Regions from separate parts of the Pseudarthrobacter sp. S3 genome, predicted to be linked through region 3. Evidence: riboswitches for the same ligand, from Rfam matches in the RefSeq annotation. Region 3 holds a riboswitch; each other region holds the start of a gene.

Region 1 (6,257 bases), 430 kb from region 3:
ATACCCCAATGTATGCCCCGAGATGCCGCCAGGTCATATTACCGCGCAGTATTGTGTAGGTAACGGCAAGCGAAAGTAGGGCAACTGTGGTCCATGAAGCACGGGCTGACCGGGCGTCCGGCGGCGAACCGGCCGCCCCCGAACCGGCCGCCCCCGAACCGGCCGCACCTCAACGGACCGCCGGCCAGCGGTCCGCCCGGCTTCCCCGGGATGAGCGCCGGGCACAGCTTCTCGCGGCGGCCCAGGAGGTTTTTGTCGCCAACGGCTACCACGGCGCGGCCATGGATGAGATCGCCGAGACGGCGCATGTCAGCAAACCGGTGCTCTACCAGCACTTCCCGTCCAAACGCGAGCTGTATCTTGCACTGCTGGACAGCCATCTCGCGTCGCTGACGGATCTGATGCTCGGGGCCCTGAGTTCCACCGATGACAACGACGAACGCGTGCAGGCCGTGATGCGTGCTTACTACCGCTTCATCGCCAGCGATGACCAAGCGCACCGCCTGGTCTTCGAATCGGACCTCATCAACGATCCCGATGTCAGTTCACGCCTCGAGACATTCAACAAGACGTTCGCGGATGCTGTGGCCCGCGTGATCGCCGAGGACACCAAACTGCCGCACCTGGAAGCACAGCTCCTGGGGCGCGGCCTGGCCGGAATGGCCCAGGTCAGCGCACGGTATTGGCTTGAAACGGATGGGAACCTGGACCTCGATGTGGCCAGCGACCTCATTTACCGTTTAGCTTGGCGCGGAATCTCTCGCTTCCCCAAAGAGTCCTAGACTACAAATAAGAGAACCCAAAGAAACTTTGATTGGCTGGGAGGCCCCCTGTTGGAAATTAAGATCGGCATTCAGAACATTGGCCGCGAAATCGTCCTGGAATCGGCTCAGGATGCAGACACTGTAGCCACGGTTGTTGAAGAAGCCATCACCAAAGGCACCGAACTCCGCCTCAAGGACGACAAGGGCCGCATCATCATCATTCCCGGCAACGCCCTGGGCTACGTGGAAATCGGCGCCGAAGAGGCCCGCAAGGTCGGTTTCGGCCAGTTCTAGCAGATCCGCAGCTGGCCGCCTTGGCGGTTGGCCGCTGCTTTCCGAGGAGATTAGATGCTTTCGCTGACCATCGTTGTCCTGGTCGCAGCGGCCGCAGGTTTTATTGTCTGGGCCAATGACAAGCGCCACACCCGGTATGGGACGGGGTTGCCCGCAGGGGTTGCCGTTGCGGTGGGTGCGGTCAGCTGGATCATATTTATCGCGGCAGGATTCGGCTACCAGCCGGGCCTGACGTGGATTCCCTGGGTCCTGCCCATGGCGCTGGGCACCGTCGCTGCCATCGGGACGGTCATCTACCTCGGGCGGATCCGCGAAGGCCACGATACTCAGCGGCTGACGCAGGCGCTCAAATTGTAGGCAATTTCTTATAGAACGGTGACCACCACCCAGCAGGGTGGTGGTCACCGTCCTTTAAGCCACCGGCTGGGCAGTAGCACCGAGCCGGGCGGCAGCAGCACTCACGGCCGCCGCCGCAGTGGCATCCCGTTCAGTGGCCTCGCCGCCGGCGTCGTGGGACGTATAGCGGAGATGGACCTTGTTGTAGCGCCAGTCAAGGTCCGGGTGGTGGTTCTGGTCTTCGGCCAGGCGTCCGACGGCGGCAATCAGCTCGAGTGCAGCGGCCGCCGTCGGCGTCTTATAGACAGCAACGAGCCCGCCCTGCCGGTACTGCCAGCCAGGCAGCGCGGCGAGGACGGCCTCGACCCGCTCGCGTGTGAGTGTGTCATGCTTGCCGGCCATGGCGGCCTCCTTGGCTCGTCTGGTGAGCCCGCCGCGGCCTTTGCCGACGGCGCCCGGCCTGGAGGAGAAGGCCTAGAGAAACTCTGCCCGGCCTTCCATGGCCGATGACGCCAAAGCGTGCTCGCGGCGCGGAATCCTGCCGGCCGCTTTCGCCAGCCTACCGGCGATGACGGCGTGTTTGAAGGCCTCCCCCATGAGTGCCGGGTTCTGCGCACGCGTGACCGCGGTCGCCAGCAGCACGGCGTCACAGCCAAGTTCCATGGCCAGTGCGGCGTCGGATGCCGTGCCGATGCCTGCGTCCAGCACCACGGGCACCGAGGCGCGCGAGACGATCAGTTCGATGTTGTGTGGATTCAGGATTCCCAGGCCGGTGCCGATGGGCGCTCCGAGCGGCATAACCGCGGTAGCACCCAGGTTTTCCAGCCGCAGGGCCAGGACCGGGTCATCGTTGGTGTAGGCAAACACTTTGAAGCCGCGGTTTACAAGCTGTTCCGTGGCGTCCACCAGCTCCACGGCGTCCGGCAGCAGGGTCTGTTCATCGGCGATGACTTCCAGCTTGAGCCAGTCGGTTTCCAGCGCTTCGCGGGCGAGTTCCGCCGTCATAACCGCGTCCCGGGCGGTGAAGCAGCCTGCAGTGTTGGGCAGGATCCGGATCCCGTGGTCCACCAGGAGCTGGAAAAGGGACCCCGATTCGGCTGGCGAATAGCGCCTCATGGCCACGGTGGTCAGTTCGGTTCCGGACGCCAGCAGGGCAGCGCCCAACCCGTCGAGGCTCGGGGCTCCCCCGGTGCCCATGATGAGGCGGGAGCCGAGCTCGAAGCCGTCGATCATCAGCCTGTCAGCGGCTTCGGGCAGGTTCTGTGAGCTGATGTTGCTAGTTACTGTCATGGTGTCAGCCTCCCTGGACTGCTGTGACCAGTTCGACGTCGTCACCTTCGGCGAGCGCCGTGACGAACCACTGGCTGCGGGGTACTACTTCGGAGTTATGGGCGACGGCGACGCCGAGTTTCTGCCCGTCTGTCGCCTGACCGTTGGCTGCGAGGGGGCGGCCTGTGATCTGACTGATAAGGGTGGTGATGGAGGCGTCGTCCGCCACGGAATGGCGCGAGCCGTTGAGGGTGATGTTCATGCTGATTCCTTCTGAGGGTCGAGGTCCTTCATGTTGCTGATGTCCTTGGGTGGGGACTGTGTGCCGGTTGTGCGGTGCTGTCTTGAAAAGCGCGCCGGGTTGAGCGCCCACCAACGAGGATCCGTCCGGCCGTCGAGCAATTCCCGGCAGATCGCTGCCGCCGCCGGAGCAAGGAGCACTCCGTGACGGAAGAACCCGGTGGCAATAATCAGCCCGGCAATGTTCTCCATGCTCTCCTGGTTTCCCGTTCCTGGTGCGGAAACCGGTACGCGGCCCAGGAGCGGCGCGTTGTCCGGGGTCGCCGGCCTTGCCCGTGCCGTGCATTCCAGGAGTTCAAGCTCCGAGACGGCCGGCACCAGGACCTGGGCGTCACGCAGCAACTGGTAGACGCCGCCGGCCGAGACAGCACCATCGCCTGTCCCGGCGAGCGCGTCCTCCCGTTGCGTCGCCCCGATCACCACCGTGCCGTCCCCTCTGGGAACGATGTAGACCGGCACACCATGGACTATTCCGCGGACTGTCGAGGTGAGGAGCGGACGCAGGTGCTCCGGAACAGCAAGGCGCAGGATGTCACCGTAGACGGGTCGCAGGGGCAGGTGCAGCCCAGCAGGCAGGCCTTCCAGCGACCCCGCCGCCAATCCGTTGGCCACAATCGTCTCCCCGGCGTGGACAGTTCCGCCGTCAGCGAGCGCCACGCCGCAGATGCGTCCGTCCTCCCAAAGAACGGCAGCGGCCCGCTGGTCAACGGCGAATCCCCCGCGGGCACCGGCCACGGCGGTTTCTGCTCCCGGTTCGTGGACGGCCAGGACTTCCTGGAGGCACGCCACCAGCTTCCGTGGATCCACCTGATGGTCTGCGGGGATGTCCAGGGCACAGGAGATGGCCGGGCTGAGCAGGGATTCCCTGGACCTGGCCTCACGGACAGTCAGGGGTTCCACCACCAGGCCGCTGGCCTGCTGTACGGCCCGGAGGTCCATCAGCGCCCTGCGGTCCGCGGCGTCCGCGCCGATGGCGAGGGTCGGCGTCGTCAGGTATCCGGTCTCGCCAGCCCCTGCCAGGGCGAGGTCTGCCGCGAAACCGGGCCACAGGCCGGAGGATGCAAGCATCAGCTCCAGGAGGTCTCCCTCCTGATAGTGGAGTTCGCTTACAGGTGCCAGCATGCCGGCGGCTGCCCAGCTGGCGCCTCTCCCGGGCGCGTCATCGATCAGCACAACGGAACGGCCGGACCGCCGGGCCTCCCAGGCTATGGCGTGGCCGATGACTCCACCGCCGATGACCGCCACGTCGGCGAGCAGCACCGGGTCCGGTCGGAATGATGCAGTCTCAGGCGGGCTGCTTATTGCGGGGGGCATATGGTTCCTTCCCTACGCCGGTACTAGCCGGATCAGGTCAAGCGGTCGGCTCTGACGCCCTCTCAGCCCGGCCGCTTTGTGACGGCTGCAACGGGCTCCCGCAGTACCTGCCCAGTTTAGGGGAATTAGGCTGGTTTCCATGAACTCGCAATCCTTCGCCGCTGCAGGCACGCCCTCAGCCAGCTCTTCCACACCCGAATCCTCGATCTCAACAGATCCCACCGGCGGCATAGGCCCGGGCCTCCCGCACAGCGCCCGGCTGTACCTCTGCACCGACTCACGCCGTGACCGCGGCGACTTTGGCGAGTTTGTGGACGCGGCTTTTGCCGGCGGCGTCGACATCATCCAGCTCCGCGACAAGGCGATCGAGGCGGCGGAGGAGCTGGAGCTGCTGGCCGTGCTTCAGGCCGCGGCCGAACGCCACGCAAAGTTATGGGCCGTCAATGACCGTGCAGATGTCGCTATGCTGTCCGGCGCCCCCGTCTTCCACATCGGGCAAAAAGACCTGCCGGTCGCTTCCGCCCGCGCCCTGCTTGGGGCACCCACAGCGGTCGGGCTGTCCACGCACACCGCCGAACAGATCGAAGGCGCCATCCGGCTGTCCGGCGGGCTGACGTCCGAACGCGGCCTGGACTACTTCTGCGTCGGACCGGTCTGGGCCACTCCCACCAAGCCCGGCCGGGCCGGCGTCGGCCTTGAGCTGGTGCGGTACGCTGCCGAAGCAGTCCGCGCTGCCGGCGGCGCCCAGGCCACCTTGCCCTGGTTTGCCATCGGAGGCATCGATCTTGGCAACGTGGAGCAGGTAGTGGAGGCCGGTGCCGGCAGGATTGTGGTGGTGCGTGCCATCACCGAGGCCCCCGATCCCGCAGCGGCGGCTGCAGCACTCGTGGCGGCCCTGGACGCAGGCGCATCCTGACAATTCCCCGCGTGGCGGACCGTGGGCGTGCACGATCCATGCAAATCGGGCTAACCTGATTTTCGTGTCACATCATCGGTTGGCCCCCAATGTCCACGAGCAGACCAACGAGCTCGCGGCGGCACTGAGCGCCCTGCGGACCGAGCTGGAACTTCCCGGAACCTACCCGGCGGAGGCGGTCCGGGACGCGGAAGCGGCGGTGGCCGCACACGAGTTGCCGGGCGCTGACCTGACAGAGGTGGACTTCCTCACCATCGATCCGGCGTCCTCCACTGACCTGGACCAGGCGCTGTTCATCGAGCGCGCGGACGCTGGCTACCGCGTGCTCTATGCCATCGCTGATGTGCCGTCCTTTGTCCGCCCCGGCGGCGTGCTGGATGCAGAGACCCGGCGCCGCGGCCAAACGTTCTACGCCCCGGACGGCCGGATCCCGCTGCACCCTGAGGTCATCAGCGAAGGAGCCGGCAGCCTCCTGGCCGGGCAGCTTTGTTCCGCCTACGTGTGGGAGTTCGGGCTGGACAACACCGCACAGGTCTCCACGGTGAGTATCCGCAGGGCCACCATCCGCAGCAGGGCCAAGCTGAGCTACAAGGGAGTCCAGGCCGAACTCGACGCCGGGACGCCCGCTCCCGTGCTGCAGCTCCTGAAGGAAGTGGGGCTCAAACGGGTTGAACTGGAGCGGCAGCGTGGCGGCGCCAGCCTGAACATGCCTGAGCAGGAAATCGTGCAACTGCCCGACGGCGGCTACCGGATTGCCGCGGCACCGCAGCTTCCGGTGGAGGACTGGAACGCCCAGATTTCCCTGATGACCGGAATGTCGGCGGCGAACCTCATGTTGGCGGGAAAAGTTGGCATCCTGCGCACCATGCCGGCGCCGGACGAGCGCTCACTGCGCCACTTCCGCCTCCAGACCGAGGCCTTGGGCAAGCCGTGGGACGGCAAAATCAGCTACGGCGAATACCTCCGCAGCCTTGATCCGACAGTGCCCCGGCAACTGGCCATCCTGCACTCCGCCGGCATGCTGTTCCGCGGCGCCAGCTACACGGCGTTTGACGGCACCGTCC
Region 2 (6,257 bases), 1.4 Mb from region 3:
GGAGCATGATCACGCTGCGTGTGCGCCGCGCGGCGTCCACATCCATGGCGTCAAGGTCCAGGACGGCCGGGCGGCGGAGCTGGAGGTCTGTGTCGTTGAGCCACGTGCATTCGACACCGATGCTGGTCAGAACCTCGACGATTCGGTTCACCTCTTCAATCCGGGCGAGGCGGCGCAGGACGGTGGTGCCGCGGTTGATCAGGCTGGCGCACAGCAGCGCAACACCGGCGTTTTTGCTGCTGTTCACATCCACCGCCCCGGACAGGGTGCGGCCGCCCTCAATCCGCAGGTGCGTCATCTGTGGTTTGCCCACTTTGACGATGCTGCGGTCCAGAATTCCTTCGAGCCGCTGGATCATCTTCAGGCTCAGGTTCTGCTTGCCCTGCTCCATCCGGGCGACGGCGCTTTGGCTGGTTCCCAGCGCGCCCGCGAGCTGGCCCTGGGTCCAGCCTTTCTCGGTCCGGGCGTCCCTGAGTGTGGCGGCGATATGCTCGGCGGTTTTCTGAATCATATACAAGAAATATCACAAATGAGCTAATGCCAGAGTATTTGGCTCTCAAGTCACGGCGCGGCGGCAGAAATACCCGCCCCATGCGATATTCGATACACCGCACACTGCAGGCAGGACGCCCCCGCAGGATCGAGCTAACGCCAGACGAAGTTCCAGGTCCCCATCGCGGCCGCGGCAACCACGGCCGCCGCCGCGATCAGCACTCCTCCCGCCAGCACCCAGGCGTCCAGCGCCGAATAGGTGGATTCCCGGGCCCACGTCCGCTGCCCGGTGCCAAAACCGCGCGCTTCCATGGTGACGGCCAGACGGGATGCGCGGCGGATGGCCTGGACCAGGAGCCCAAAGCTCTGCCCGAGGGTAGCCCGCAGCCGTTGCAGCAGGGTGCCCTGCGAGCCCACCCCGCGGGCCCGCCGCGCCATGCCGATGGTCTGCCACTCCTCGGCCAAAAGTCCCACCAGGCGCATCGCGGCCAGCGTGCCGAGGACAAACCGGTGCGGCAACCGGGCTCGCTGTGCCAGCGCATCCGCGAGGTCAGTGGGGTCTGTGCACGTCATAAGGAGGATCGCCGGCAGTGCTATCGCGAGGCCGCGCAGCATGAAGCCAATTCCCAGCTGCAGGGAGCCTTCGCTGATGGACCAGATCCCGACGTCGAGCAGTACAGCGCCGCTATCGGCCGCGACGATCGCTGTGCTCCAGCCGCCCAGGGCTGCCGCGATGATGAGCGGCCAGCCGCGCTGCCACAACAGGCGCAGGGTAAGGCCAGCCAGCGGTAAGAGCGCCAGTTCCGCCGCAATCGCCACCGAGGCGGACACCCAGTCGATGGAGAGCGCCAGCACCAGCGTGATGAGGAAAACGACGGCGAACTTGGCCAACGGGTTGGCGCGCGTCAGCGGTGCCTGGTTGCCGCGGAGAGTCAGGGCATCCCTCATGCCGCACCCGCTTCCTGGCGGGCGCCGCCGCGTGAGGCCGGGCCAAGCCGCAGTTCGGCCCCGCCCAGGACGGCGCTGAATTCCTGGTCGTGGGTCACGGAAACTACGGAGGTCCCGGCGTCCAGCAGTTCGGAAAGGAACGATGCGAGCTCGGCCCAGGTGTTGGCGTCCTGGCCGAACGTCGGCTCGTCCAGCACCAGCACACGCGGGTGGGCCGCCAGGACGGTGGCCACCGACAGGCGCCGCTTTTCGCCGCCGGACAGTGTGTACGGATTGGCTTCCACCAGGTGCGTCAGGCGCAGCCGTTCCAGCAGCTCTTCGACCCGCTCCTCGCCATGGCCCAGATGCCGCGGACCGAACATCAGTTCGTCCAGCACCCGGCCGGTAACGAACTGGTGCTCGGGCTCCTGGAACACGGTTCCGATGCGGGAAATCAGTTGGTGGGCTTTCCATTTGAACGGATCGATCCCGGCGCCCGCGGAAAGCTCGACGGCGGCAGCCACCTTCCCGGCCACCGGCGCCAGCAATCCGGCGAGCGTCAGCGCAAACGTTGACTTCCCGGCGCCGTTGGGCCCCGTGATGGTGAGTGCGTGGCCGGAACGGACCTGGGCTGTGATGCCCTGCTGCACCGGCACCGGTGGGATGGTCCGGAAGCCGCGGCGCCGCGGACGCTCACGGGAGACTGCCAGGTCCGCGGCGGCCAGCAGCAGCTCACCGGAGCCTGCGGACGCGCGGCTCCGGGTTGCCGGAACATACCCCGGCACCCAGACGCCCGCACCGATCAGCATGTCCCGTGCGTCCGCGAGCACCTGATCCGGCGGCCCGTCCAGGAGGACAGCGGATGTAGCGGCCAAACTTCCTGCGGAGCCCGCAGCGGAGCCCGGCTGGAGCACCACAATCCGGTCAACCAGGTCCTTCCAGACGGACACGCGGTGTTCCACCACAACGAGTGTGGCGCCGGTTTTGTCCAGGCAGCGGCCCACAGCGTCCCGGACTTCCAGCACGCCGGCGGGATCCAGGTTCGCGGTGGGCTCATCCAGCAGGATCAGCCCGGGCCGCATCGCGAGGATCCCGGCCAGCGCCAGACGCTGTTTCTGTCCGCCGGACAGAGCCGACGTCGGGTGGTCCAGCGGGAGCCCGGCGGCACCTGGCCCGCCGTCGGCGTCCACACCAGTGCCATTGGCGTTCAAAACAGCGCCGGCCCCGGTACTTCGCAGCCCGACGTCGTCGAGCGCTTCATGGACGCGCCGCCAGATCTCGTCCCGTGGAACGGCGAGGTTCTCGGCGCCGAAGGCGACGTCGTCACCCAGGCGCGACAGAACTACCTGCGTTTCGGGGTCTTGCTGCATCAGGCCTGAGCGGCCGCGCTGCCCGCGGGGAACCACCCCGTCGATCAGCAGCGAACCGGTTTCGTCGGCGTCGTCTCCTTCATCCCCCAGCACCCCCGCGAGCGCGTGCAGCAGCGTTGACTTGCCCGCGCCCGACGGGCCCAGCAGCAGCACCCGCTCGCCGGGAGCGATGTCGAGGTCGAGCCCATGGACGGCGGGGGCGGAACGGCCGGCATGCCGCCAGCCCCAGCCACGGGCGGATACCGTGGCGGGGCGCACTCCGGAAGCGCCGGCGTCGGAAGCGGTCATCAGTTGAAGGCGGGCTCCGACGCTGCCTTCCGGGACGCGAACGAGCTCAGCACACCGGTCTTGGCCAGGCCGCGCGTGGCGATCCAGGACAGCGCGCCCGCAATCACCGCGCCGGAGATGGTGCAGAACACGATGTAGGCGAGCTTGTCGCCCGGCTCGTAGGCGATATTCCAGCCCCACGGCAGAAACGAGTCGTTGAGGCCGCAGAACAGCCCCGCCCCGGCACCGGCAAGTAGAGCGGCGATGAGGTTGTATTTCTGGTGCAGGGAGGATTTGAACCGGAAGTTGCCGTACACCAGCAGGAAGAACACCAGTTCGGCGCCCAGGCCCTGGAGGAGTCCGGAGATCAGCACCGTGGCGCCGTACTGCGAGCCCATGATGAGTTCGCCGGTGGCGGCCACAGTTTCGCAGAAGAGCGCCGCGCCGGGTTTGCGGATGATGAGCATGCCCAGCACTGCCGGGATCATCCAGCCGCCGGCGATCAGGCCGGTCAGCGGGGGGTAAACGGCATTCATCGGTGCGGAAACGATGCCGGCGGCTTGGGACCACGCCCAGAAGATCACGCCGCCGGTGATGGCGATGAGCGCCGCCACCACGATGTCCACAACACGCCAGGTATTGCCGGTCTTTTTGAATGCTGCAGTTGTCATATTGTCCTCCTGAGGAACAGGAGGGGAAAGTGCCCCGGTAAGCGGCGCTGCCGCCGTTGCCGGACCCTTCGAGAACTCGACTCCCTTGCGCCGGTACTAACCGGATCAGGTTCGAGGGTCTGCGGCTGTCCGCACTCTCAGCGCCGGCCTGCGGGTCCCTGGCAATGCCAGTGATGTCCGACGGCGGCGCTCCCCTGTCGTAATAAATCTGCCCTGATGGGCGTGCTCCAGTTTACACCGCGGGCGGGGTAGATTGTGGGCCATGACTGCCAACAACCCGACTGTGACTGCGTTCAATCCCGATGCGACGGTGCCCCAGCCGGCGGGGCTGCTGGAGGCCCTGATCGCCCGCATCGAGGGCGAGGTCAGCGAGCTGCAGTTTCCCCATTTCACCAGGGATGATTCCCTCAACCTGGGGCTGCTGCTGGTGGAGCTCGGCAAATCGCGCCAGCTGCCTATCGCGATCGACATCACGAAGGGTGACCAGGTCCTTTTCCATGTTGCCCTGGACGGGGCCACCCCCGACAACGAGCACTGGATCCGGGCGAAGCAGCGCACCGCCGCCAGGTATGAGATCCCGTCGTTGCTGGTGGGCCTCCGCGGCCGGCTGCACGGCGGCCGGATCGAGGACCACGGCTGGTACGACGAAACCGTCTACGCGGCCCACGGCGGCTGCTTCCCGGTCTACGTCACCGGCGTGGGTGCCGTAGCCACGGTGACGGTCTCGGGCCTGCCCCAACAGCAGGACCATGATCTCGTGGTGGAGGCCCTGCGGGAGATTCTGGAGTCGATGCGGCCGGGTTAGGCTAAAGGCAGTCCCGGATCCGCTCACAAGGAGTTCAACGAATGAACCTGTTCATCAAGCTGCTCGGCACTGCAATCAGCCTCGGCGCCGGATTCGTCGGCACCAAGATGGTCAATACCGTGTGGGAAAAGTCCACGGGCCGGAAGCCTCCCACCGGCAAGGATGAAGACACCCCCACGAGCCTCCGCTCGGCGCTGACGTTCGCGCTTATTTCGGCCTCGGTCAGCACCATCATCCAGGTGCTGGCCAACCGCGGCACACAGCGGGCCATTACCCGCTTCGCCAAGTCCCAGGACATCGTCTAAGCGCACCACCAACCCATGAGTTTTTGTCCAGCTAAAGGCCTCCAACCGGCACTGACGCCGTGTTATCTGGACAAAAACTCGCGCGCGGGGCGGAACACTAGCATCGACGAATGAGGCTCAGCCCCGCCGGCCGCCGTCGTCCGCTTCATCCCGGGAGGAGTCATCCCGGGCGGATTGTGCCGCCTTCTGAACCACGGCGTCGAGTTCATCGGAGCTGAGCAGCTCGCGGTGCAGGTGCTTGGTGCGGTACCCGGCGCGGCCCACCATGTGGGCAGAAACCGGCACGGTCAGCAGCTGGAAAATCCAGGCCACGAGCAGCGCGGGCCACACCCACCAGGTGCGCATCTGCAGGCCGATGGCCGCAAGGAGCAGGAACAGCCCCAGCACCTGGGGCTTGGTGGCCGCGTGCATGCGGCTGAGCAGGTCCGGAAAGCGGAGCAGTCCGACGGCGGCGGCGAGGGACATGAGGGCACCCACCAGCAGGAACACCGCCGACACGGTATCGATGACGTTATCAACCACGCCGGCCTCAGGATTCATTGGCTTGCTCCCGACGGTCGGCCACAAAGCGCGCAACTGTCACTGACCCGATGAAGCCGACAATGGACAGCGCCACCAGCAGCATCAGGTTGTTCAGGTGCCGGTTGACGGCCATATCGATACACAGGGCCGCGCCGAGGATCGCAAGCAGGACGTCGGAGGCCAGCACCCTGTCCAGCAGCGACGGGCCGCGGGAGATCCTGATGATGGCTCCCGCCGCTGCCAGCGAAAGAATGACTGCCGTAACAGCCAGAACGGTCTGCATCATGCTGCGGCCTCCTGCCGGATTGCTTCGAGTTCTTCGCGGGAACCCATGATCCTGATCAGGTCCGCCTCGATCGAGCGGACTTCCCTGCGCAGGTTCGCGACCTCTTCCGGGCTGCTGACGTTGAGCCCGTGGAGGTACAAGGTGGACGTTGACCGGTCCACTTCCACCACCAGGGAGCCCGGGATCAGGGAGATCACATGCCCGGTGGCGGTGACCATGAGGTCCTGGTGGCTCCGCAACGGCACTGCGACGACGGAGCTGATGACCCGGGGGCCGCGGACAGCCGCCAAGTACATGACCTCAACGCTCGCTGCCGCCACCCTGCCCAGGAAACGCAGGGCAAATGGCACGGCGTGAAGAATGTTGAAGCGGCCGCTGACTTCTACCGGCGGCAGGTAGAACATCCGGGCCACGAGCACGGCCAGCAACGCGCCGAACAGCAGGTTGCCGGGGCTGAGGTCCTGCCACAGGGCGCCCCAGACGATCACCAGCCATACCAGCAGGGGCAGTTCCTGGCGCAGGGAAATCCGCCGGCGGCTCATTTGCCTCCTCCGTCTTTCAGGGCCATCGGGGGAACCTGCGTGTCCTCGCCCAGAACGGCCTGAATGTAGG
Region 3 (6,257 bases):
GGTGAGGGACTCTTCCGAAATGCCGCCCTTGATGCTGGTCAGCGACGACGACCCTACCTTGACAACAATCCGGCGGGCCCGGGCGAGCACACTGCGGTCGTCTTTGGGTTCCTCGATGATTACGGCGGAATTTTCGGTCATTTCAGTGGCCTCACTCGTCATCTTCAACGCCCAGTCCACTTTCAGTGACCGGCTTGGCAGCGCGGCGGCCGCTGACCGATTCGGTCCAGATCCCGGCCTTGCGCTCTGCCTCGAGTTCGGCGCGGGCGGCGGCCTTGGCCTCCCGGCGTTCGACCTGCTCGTCCCGCTTCTGCCCGCGGGTAGGCCTGTCGCCAATGTCGGCGAAGCGGACGTCGGTGCCACGTGGCGCCGCCAGCAGTTCCGCGCCGGCCATCATAGTGGGTTCCCAGTCGAAGACAACGCCGTCGTCCTCGCCGATTACCACAGTGTCGCCCGGAGTGGCGCCCTGCTTGAACAGTTCATTTTCGACGCCGAGCTTAGCCAGCCGGTCGGCGAGGTAACCGATGGCTTCCTCGTTAGTGAAGTCGGTCTGCTTGACCCAGCGGACGGGCTTGTCGCCCAGTACGCGGAAGAGCGGCTCGAGGTTCTTTTCCTCGCGGCGGATCTTGAAACCGGATTCGTTGACAGCCCGGGGCCGCAGAATGGGCGGCTGGACCTTGGGCGGGGCGGCCGCGAGAGCGGCACGGGCGGCCTGGACGATTTCCGCCATGGCGAAGCCCAGCTGGCGGAGACCCTCGTGGCTGGTAGCCGAGATCTCGAAGACCCGGTAGCCGCGTGACTCGAGTTCCGGGCGGACAAATTCAGCCATGTCCTTGCCGTCCGGAAGGTCTACCTTGTTCAAGGCGACCAGGCGCGGGCGGTGGTTCAGCGGAACCACTTCGCCGTCGGCACCCGCGAAGCTCATGTCTACGGAGTACTTTTCCAGCTCGGCCTCGATGATGGCGAGATCCGCCAACGGGTCACGGTCCGATTCAAGCGTGCCGCAGTCCAGTACGTGTACCAAGGCGGCGCAGCGCTCCACGTGGCGCAGGAAGTGGTGGCCAAGACCCTTGCCTTCGCTGGCGCCCTCGATGAGGCCCGGGACGTCGGCAATGGTGAAGCGGACGTCACCGGACTGGACAACACCCAGGTTCGGGATCAGGGTGGTAAAGGGGTAATCAGCGATCTTGGGCCGCGCGGCAGACATGGCCGCGATCAGGCTTGATTTGCCGGCAGAGGGGAAACCCACCAGTGCGATGTCCGCGATGGACTTCAGTTCCAGGACTATGTCACGGGTGTCACCCTCGATGCCCAGCAGGGCGAAGCCTGGGGCACGGCGCTTCTGCGAGGACAGTGAGGCATTGCCAAGGCCGCCCAGACCACCGGCAGCCGCCACGTATTCGGCGCCTTCGCCGACGAGGTCCGCCAGGACGGTGCCGTCCTTGGCCTTGACCACGGTGCCGTCCGGTACGGGCAAGATGAGGGTTTCCCCGCTCTTGCCGCCGCGCCAATCACCCATGCCGGGGCCACCGTTGGTGGCGTGGCGGTGCGGGGCGTGGTGGTAGTCCAGCAGCGTGGTGGTCTGGTGATCAACGCGCAGGATGACGTCACCGCCATCGCCGCCGTTGCCGCCGTCGGGACCGCCCAGGGGCTTGAACTTCTCCCGGTGAACAGAGACACAGCCGTGGCCGCCGGTACCGCCGGATACGTGCAGTACTACCCGGTCTACAAAGCTCGCCACGTGGATCTCCTCAGTGCTGTTTCCGGACGCCCAAGGGCGCCAAGATGATTGTAATGCGGTTAAAAGAATAGTGGAGCGGACCAAATGGCCCGCTCCACCGTTTCAGAACTATTTGTTACTCTGCAGCTGCAGCAGCAACGATGTTGACAACGCGGCGACCGCGGCGTGTGCCGAACTGGACGGCTCCCGGTGCCAGTGCGAACAGTGTGTCGTCGCCGCCACGGCCAACGCCAGCGCCCGGGTGGAAGTGGGTGCCACGCTGGCGGACAATGATCTCGCCTGCGGAAACTACCTGACCACCGAAGCGCTTGACGCCGAGGTACTGGGCGTTGGAGTCACGACCGTTGCGAGTGGAACTCGCGCCTTTTTTATGTGCCATTTGAAATGCCTGCCTTTAAATTCTGGGGAATCTGCTGAAGAACCTGAACAGTAACGAAGAGTTACTTGATACCCGTGATCTTGACCTTGGTCAATTCCTGACGGTGACCCTGGCGCTTCTTGTAACCGGTCTTGTTCTTGAACTTCTGGATGACGATCTTCGGACCACGGAGGTCTTCGAGGATCTCAGCCGTAACCGTTACCTTGGCCAGGTCCGCAGCAGCAGAGGTGACTTTGTCACCGTCTACCAGGAGCAGTGCGGGCAACTCAAAAGTGCTGCCGGCTCCACCGGGGACGCGGTTCAGGGTAACGAAGTCTCCAACGGAAACCTTCTCTTGGCGGCCGCCTGCGCGGACAATCGCGTACACCACTTGGGAACTCACTTCTCTCGACGTTTATTACTAAATTTGCGTGCTGAACCCGATTCAATAATCGGCCGGGTTCTCGCTGTGCCTCAACGCCGTGGGGTCGTAACCCAAGTGTTGGCGTAAGCACCGAAGATCTAGAATACGCTAATTTTGCCTTCGGCCGCAAATGAGGCTGGTTACGGTCGGTTGTCTGTGCTAGGACCCATAAGCAGGTACTGCACTGACAATCCGAAACCGTGCCTGACTATCGTACAGGCCACGCGGGCCCTTGACTGTCAGGAATGAATTCGCGGCGCGTCGAAGAATTCCACTTCGAACCGGCACGACTGCCTGAACGCCACGAGCATCGCCGCACGTTCATCCGCGGAAGCGCTCCGGCCGGCCTCGTCAGCCAAGGCGATGGCGTCGCGGGTGGCCTGCGCGAAGTCCTCGTCAGCGTAGGCCCGCAGCCAGTCGGCATAGGGGTGTTCCTTCGGTGCACCGGCGGCCAGGAACTCCGCGTGGAGGGTCTGTCCCACCTCGGCGTACAACCAGAAGCACGGCAGCACCGCAGCGACGAGGACCGCGTAGCTGCCGGAGGCCGAGGCTGCCAGCAGGTGGTCCACGTAGGACTTGGTGACTGGGCCAAGGGCGGAGTCCACCGTCCTGGTGCTCAGCCACGTGCGGTGCAGCTCGGATTCGACCTCAAGGCATTGCCGGGCAGACTTTGCCCAGAACGTCTGCGCGGCTTCCGTGGGCGCCAGCGCACTGGCCCGGGCCAGGACCCGCGAATAGCCGTTCAGGTAGATGGCGTCCTGCGCAAGGTAGTAGCCGAACTCTTCCTCAGCCAACGTGCCGCCCGCCAGGTCGCGGATGAAATCCAGCCCGTAGATGGCCGCAAGATCCGGCGCCGACGCCCGCTGGAGCGTCTGGGCGAATTCGCCGGCTGCCGGAACCTGTTTCATGTGGTGGAAGTGGTTGATGGGGCCGTGGCCACCGCCCACCTCCAGCTGATCAGCGGCCTGCAGTGCGCCGACCAGCCAAGGCTTCACTTGCCGTAGCGCGGATTCCCAGTTCCCCAGCCTGGCCTGGGCCGTAGCCATAGCCGACGACAACGAGCAGCCGGTGCCGTGGCTGTTGCGGGTTGGGATCCTGTCACCGCTCACTTCCACTACCTCCTGGGCGAGCAGCCCGGCGGCGTTGACCAGGGCATCCGGGCACGCACCGCCGTCGAGATGGCCGCCCTTGACCAGGACCGTGGCACCGGCCGCGGCGGACAACCGCTGCCCCTGTCCGAGCGCATCAGGCCAGTCCCGCGCCTGCGGCTCCCCCACCAGGATGGCCAATTCGGCCAGGTTGGGGGTGATCAGGTCAGCGAGCGGGAGCAGCTCCCGCAGAGCTGCCTCGGCAGACTCCTGCAGCAGCCGGTCACCGCTCGTGGCCACCATCACCGGATCGAGAACGACGACGGCGGGACGCGCCTTTTCCAGCCAGTCCCGGACCACGCCAATCACCGCAGCATCGCCGAGCATGCCGATCTTGACCGCATCGATGGTGATGTCGTCGCTGATGGCGTCCAGCTGCTGGCCCAGGAAGGATGCCGGCGGCACGTGAACCGCCTGCACCCCCTGGGTGTTCTGGACTGTCAGTGCAGTGATGGCCGCCATGCCGTAGCCGCCAAGAGCCGCAATGCTTTTGAGGTCGGCCTGGACGCCCGCGCCGCCTGACGGGTCCGATCCGGCAATGGACAGCACCCGCGGGACGTCACGCAGCACCTGGACGTTGCCAGACCGGCCTGGCGCAGGCCGGACCTCACCCTGGTTTGCTGAGATATCCGGCAGAACCGCCGCGGGCGTTGCAGGAGGAAGGACAGAACTTGAAGCCAAAGGAGACATCCCTTCGCCGGTGCTAGCCGGACAGGTTCAACGGGTGTGGATCTCAGCCGGCTCTCTGCGCGGCACCCCGTGTCAGTCACCAGCCTAGCGTCCCTCGGGATTTAACGCAGGACGCCCGGACGCAGCCTGTGATTCACAGACACGTCCGGGCGCCGTTGTAGAGGCTTGCCCTGCTGCTTCGTTAGAGCTCCGAGGCCGGAACCCCAACACCGAGGATGATAGGCGCGTTGATGGCCGCAGGCTTCTCAGCCACCTTGACGGACTCCGGGGCCTTGGCGGCGTGGGAGTGTCCAGCGGCAGCCGCCGGACCGGCTTCGTGATGCTCCACAGACGTGGCGTTGGCTGCGCCCTGGGCACGGCTGGCGCTCCGGTTCCGCCGGGGACGGCGGGCGAGGGGCGCCTCGGTGTGGTCGGAGTAATCCTCCTCCGCCACTGCCGGCTGGTGCTGACGGGCAGGTTCGCCCGGTTGGCTTGCAGCTGCCTGGACTGCGGACGGCTCGTTTTCCACGACAGGGGCTGGCTCGCCAAGGTGGGCGAAGGCCTCCGCGAGGCGGTCAAGCGTCAGGGCCGGTGCGTGCGGCTGGTCCTCGTGATGGGCCACGAACGGCAGCACCACCTGCTCGCCGCCGAACGTCAGCACAGCGGCCGGACGGCCATTGGAGTCCATCTCGGGCCGCGAAGCCGGCACTGGTGCAGCCGGAGCTTGTCCCGCCGCAGCTGATGCGCGAGCCACTTCGTCGTCGTGCACGTGCGCAGCGTGGGCTGCGGCCGCAATGTTCGCAAGCGCGGCCCGCGTGGCCTCGGCCTTGGCGTGGCGCTCGGCGTCACTGGGTTCCGGGTGGACCGTGTGGATCTGCACCGGCGCTGCCGGTGCCGTTTCCAGTTGCTGGCCGCCACGTCCGCGGCGGCGCTTCCGGTCAGTGCGGCCACCCGGCTGGCTGTCCGAGCGCTGGCTGTCCGGGCGCTGGCTGTCGGTGCGCATGGTGTCAGCGCGCATGCTGTCACCATGCTGATCGTTGATGCGCGGTTCCTGCCGGCTGTCCACCCGCTGCACGTGGTGCACATGGTGCTCAGCGGCTACGGTATTGGCGCGGCGGTGCTCTACGGGGTCGTCGTGGGTGACGATTCCGCGGCCTGCACAGGATTCGCACTGCTCCCCGAAGACTTCCAGGAGTCCGGTACCCATGCGCTTTCGCGTCATCTGCACGAGGCCCAGCGACGTCACTTCTGCAACCTGGTGCTTGGTCCGGTCACGGCCCAGGCACTCCACCATGCGGCGAAGAACCAGGTCCCGGTTGGATTCCAGGACCATGTCTATGAAGTCGATGACGATGATGCCGCCGATGTCCCGTAGCCGGAGCTGCCGGACCACTTCTTCAGCTGCCTCGAGGTTGTTCTTGGTGACGGTTTCTTCGAGGTTGCCACCGCTGCCGGTGAACTTGCCGGTGTTGACGTCCACTACGGTCATGGCTTCGGTGCGGTCAATGACCAGCGAGCCGCCCGAAGGCAGGAAGACCTTACGTTCCAGGGCCTTGTGGATCTGCTCGTCGATCCGCCACGCGGCGAAGATATCCTGGTCCTTGGTCCACTTTTCCAGGCGGCCCACGAGGTCCGGGGCAACGTACGTGACGTAGGCCTCGATGGTGTCCCAGGCCTCTTCACCCGAGACAATAAGCTTGGAGAAGTCCTCGTTGAAGACGTCACGGACCACCTTGATGGTGAGGTCCGGTTCGCCGTAGAGGAGCTCGGGCGCGAGGATCTTGGTCGACGTGGACTGGCTTTCGATGCCCTCCCACTGCGCGCGCAGCCTGTTGATGTCGTGCGTGAGCTCCTCTTCCGAGGCGCCTTCGGCAGCGGTGCGAACAATTACCCCGGCGTGCTCGGGGAGGCGGTCCT

What was found. A riboswitch is a leader RNA that binds a small molecule or an ion and turns the genes downstream of it on or off. The one in region 3 is predicted to bind thiamine pyrophosphate.
Region 1: it holds a riboswitch for thiamine pyrophosphate, as region 3 does, so the genes downstream of both, thiO (glycine oxidase ThiO) here and thiD (bifunctional hydroxymethylpyrimidine kinase/phosphomethylpyrimidine kinase) in region 3, are expected to answer to the same signal.
Region 2: it holds a riboswitch for thiamine pyrophosphate, as region 3 does, so the genes downstream of both, ACQCSV_RS18865 (ECF transporter S component) here and thiD (bifunctional hydroxymethylpyrimidine kinase/phosphomethylpyrimidine kinase) in region 3, are expected to answer to the same signal.

The regions. Positions count from the first base shown of each region.
Region 1 covers NZ_CP189583.1:2,952,968-2,959,224, forward strand. Annotated here, with positions in the region: gene moeB (molybdopterin-synthase adenylyltransferase MoeB) at 1-2, opposite strand, end outside; gene ACQCSV_RS14090 (TetR/AcrR family transcriptional regulator) at 87-782, shown strand; gene ACQCSV_RS14095 (DUF3107 domain-containing protein) at 834-1,058, shown strand; gene ACQCSV_RS14100 (hypothetical protein) at 1,113-1,415, shown strand; gene ACQCSV_RS14105 (4a-hydroxytetrahydrobiopterin dehydratase) at 1,470-1,796, opposite strand; gene ACQCSV_RS14110 (thiazole synthase) at 1,869-2,684, opposite strand; gene thiS (sulfur carrier protein ThiS) at 2,689-2,925, opposite strand; gene thiO (glycine oxidase ThiO) at 2,922-4,277, opposite strand; TPP riboswitch at 4,270-4,389, opposite strand; gene thiE (thiamine phosphate synthase) at 4,417-5,193, shown strand; gene ACQCSV_RS14130 (RNB domain-containing ribonuclease) at 5,258-6,257, shown strand, end outside.
Region 2 covers NZ_CP189583.1:3,911,878-3,918,134, forward strand. Annotated here, with positions in the region: gene ACQCSV_RS18850 (UDP-N-acetylglucosamine 1-carboxyvinyltransferase) at 1-511, opposite strand, end outside; gene ACQCSV_RS18855 (energy-coupling factor transporter transmembrane component T family protein) at 646-1,440, opposite strand; gene ACQCSV_RS18860 (ABC transporter ATP-binding protein) at 1,437-3,077, opposite strand; gene ACQCSV_RS18865 (ECF transporter S component) at 3,077-3,727, opposite strand; TPP riboswitch at 3,792-3,933, opposite strand; gene ACQCSV_RS18870 (heme-degrading domain-containing protein) at 3,990-4,532, shown strand; gene ACQCSV_RS18875 (DUF4235 domain-containing protein) at 4,574-4,837, shown strand; gene mnhG (monovalent cation/H(+) antiporter subunit G) at 4,955-5,377, opposite strand; gene ACQCSV_RS18885 (monovalent cation/H+ antiporter complex subunit F) at 5,367-5,645, opposite strand; gene ACQCSV_RS18890 (Na+/H+ antiporter subunit E) at 5,642-6,187, opposite strand; gene ACQCSV_RS18895 (Na+/H+ antiporter subunit D) at 6,184-6,257, opposite strand, start outside.
Region 3 covers NZ_CP189583.1:2,521,728-2,527,984, forward strand. Annotated here, with positions in the region: gene proB (glutamate 5-kinase) at 1-141, opposite strand, end outside; gene obgE (GTPase ObgE) at 152-1,741, opposite strand; gene rpmA (50S ribosomal protein L27) at 1,857-2,120, opposite strand; gene rplU (50S ribosomal protein L21) at 2,182-2,490, opposite strand; gene thiD (bifunctional hydroxymethylpyrimidine kinase/phosphomethylpyrimidine kinase) at 2,763-4,361, opposite strand; TPP riboswitch at 4,344-4,441, opposite strand; gene ACQCSV_RS12120 (Rne/Rng family ribonuclease) at 4,543-6,257, opposite strand, start outside.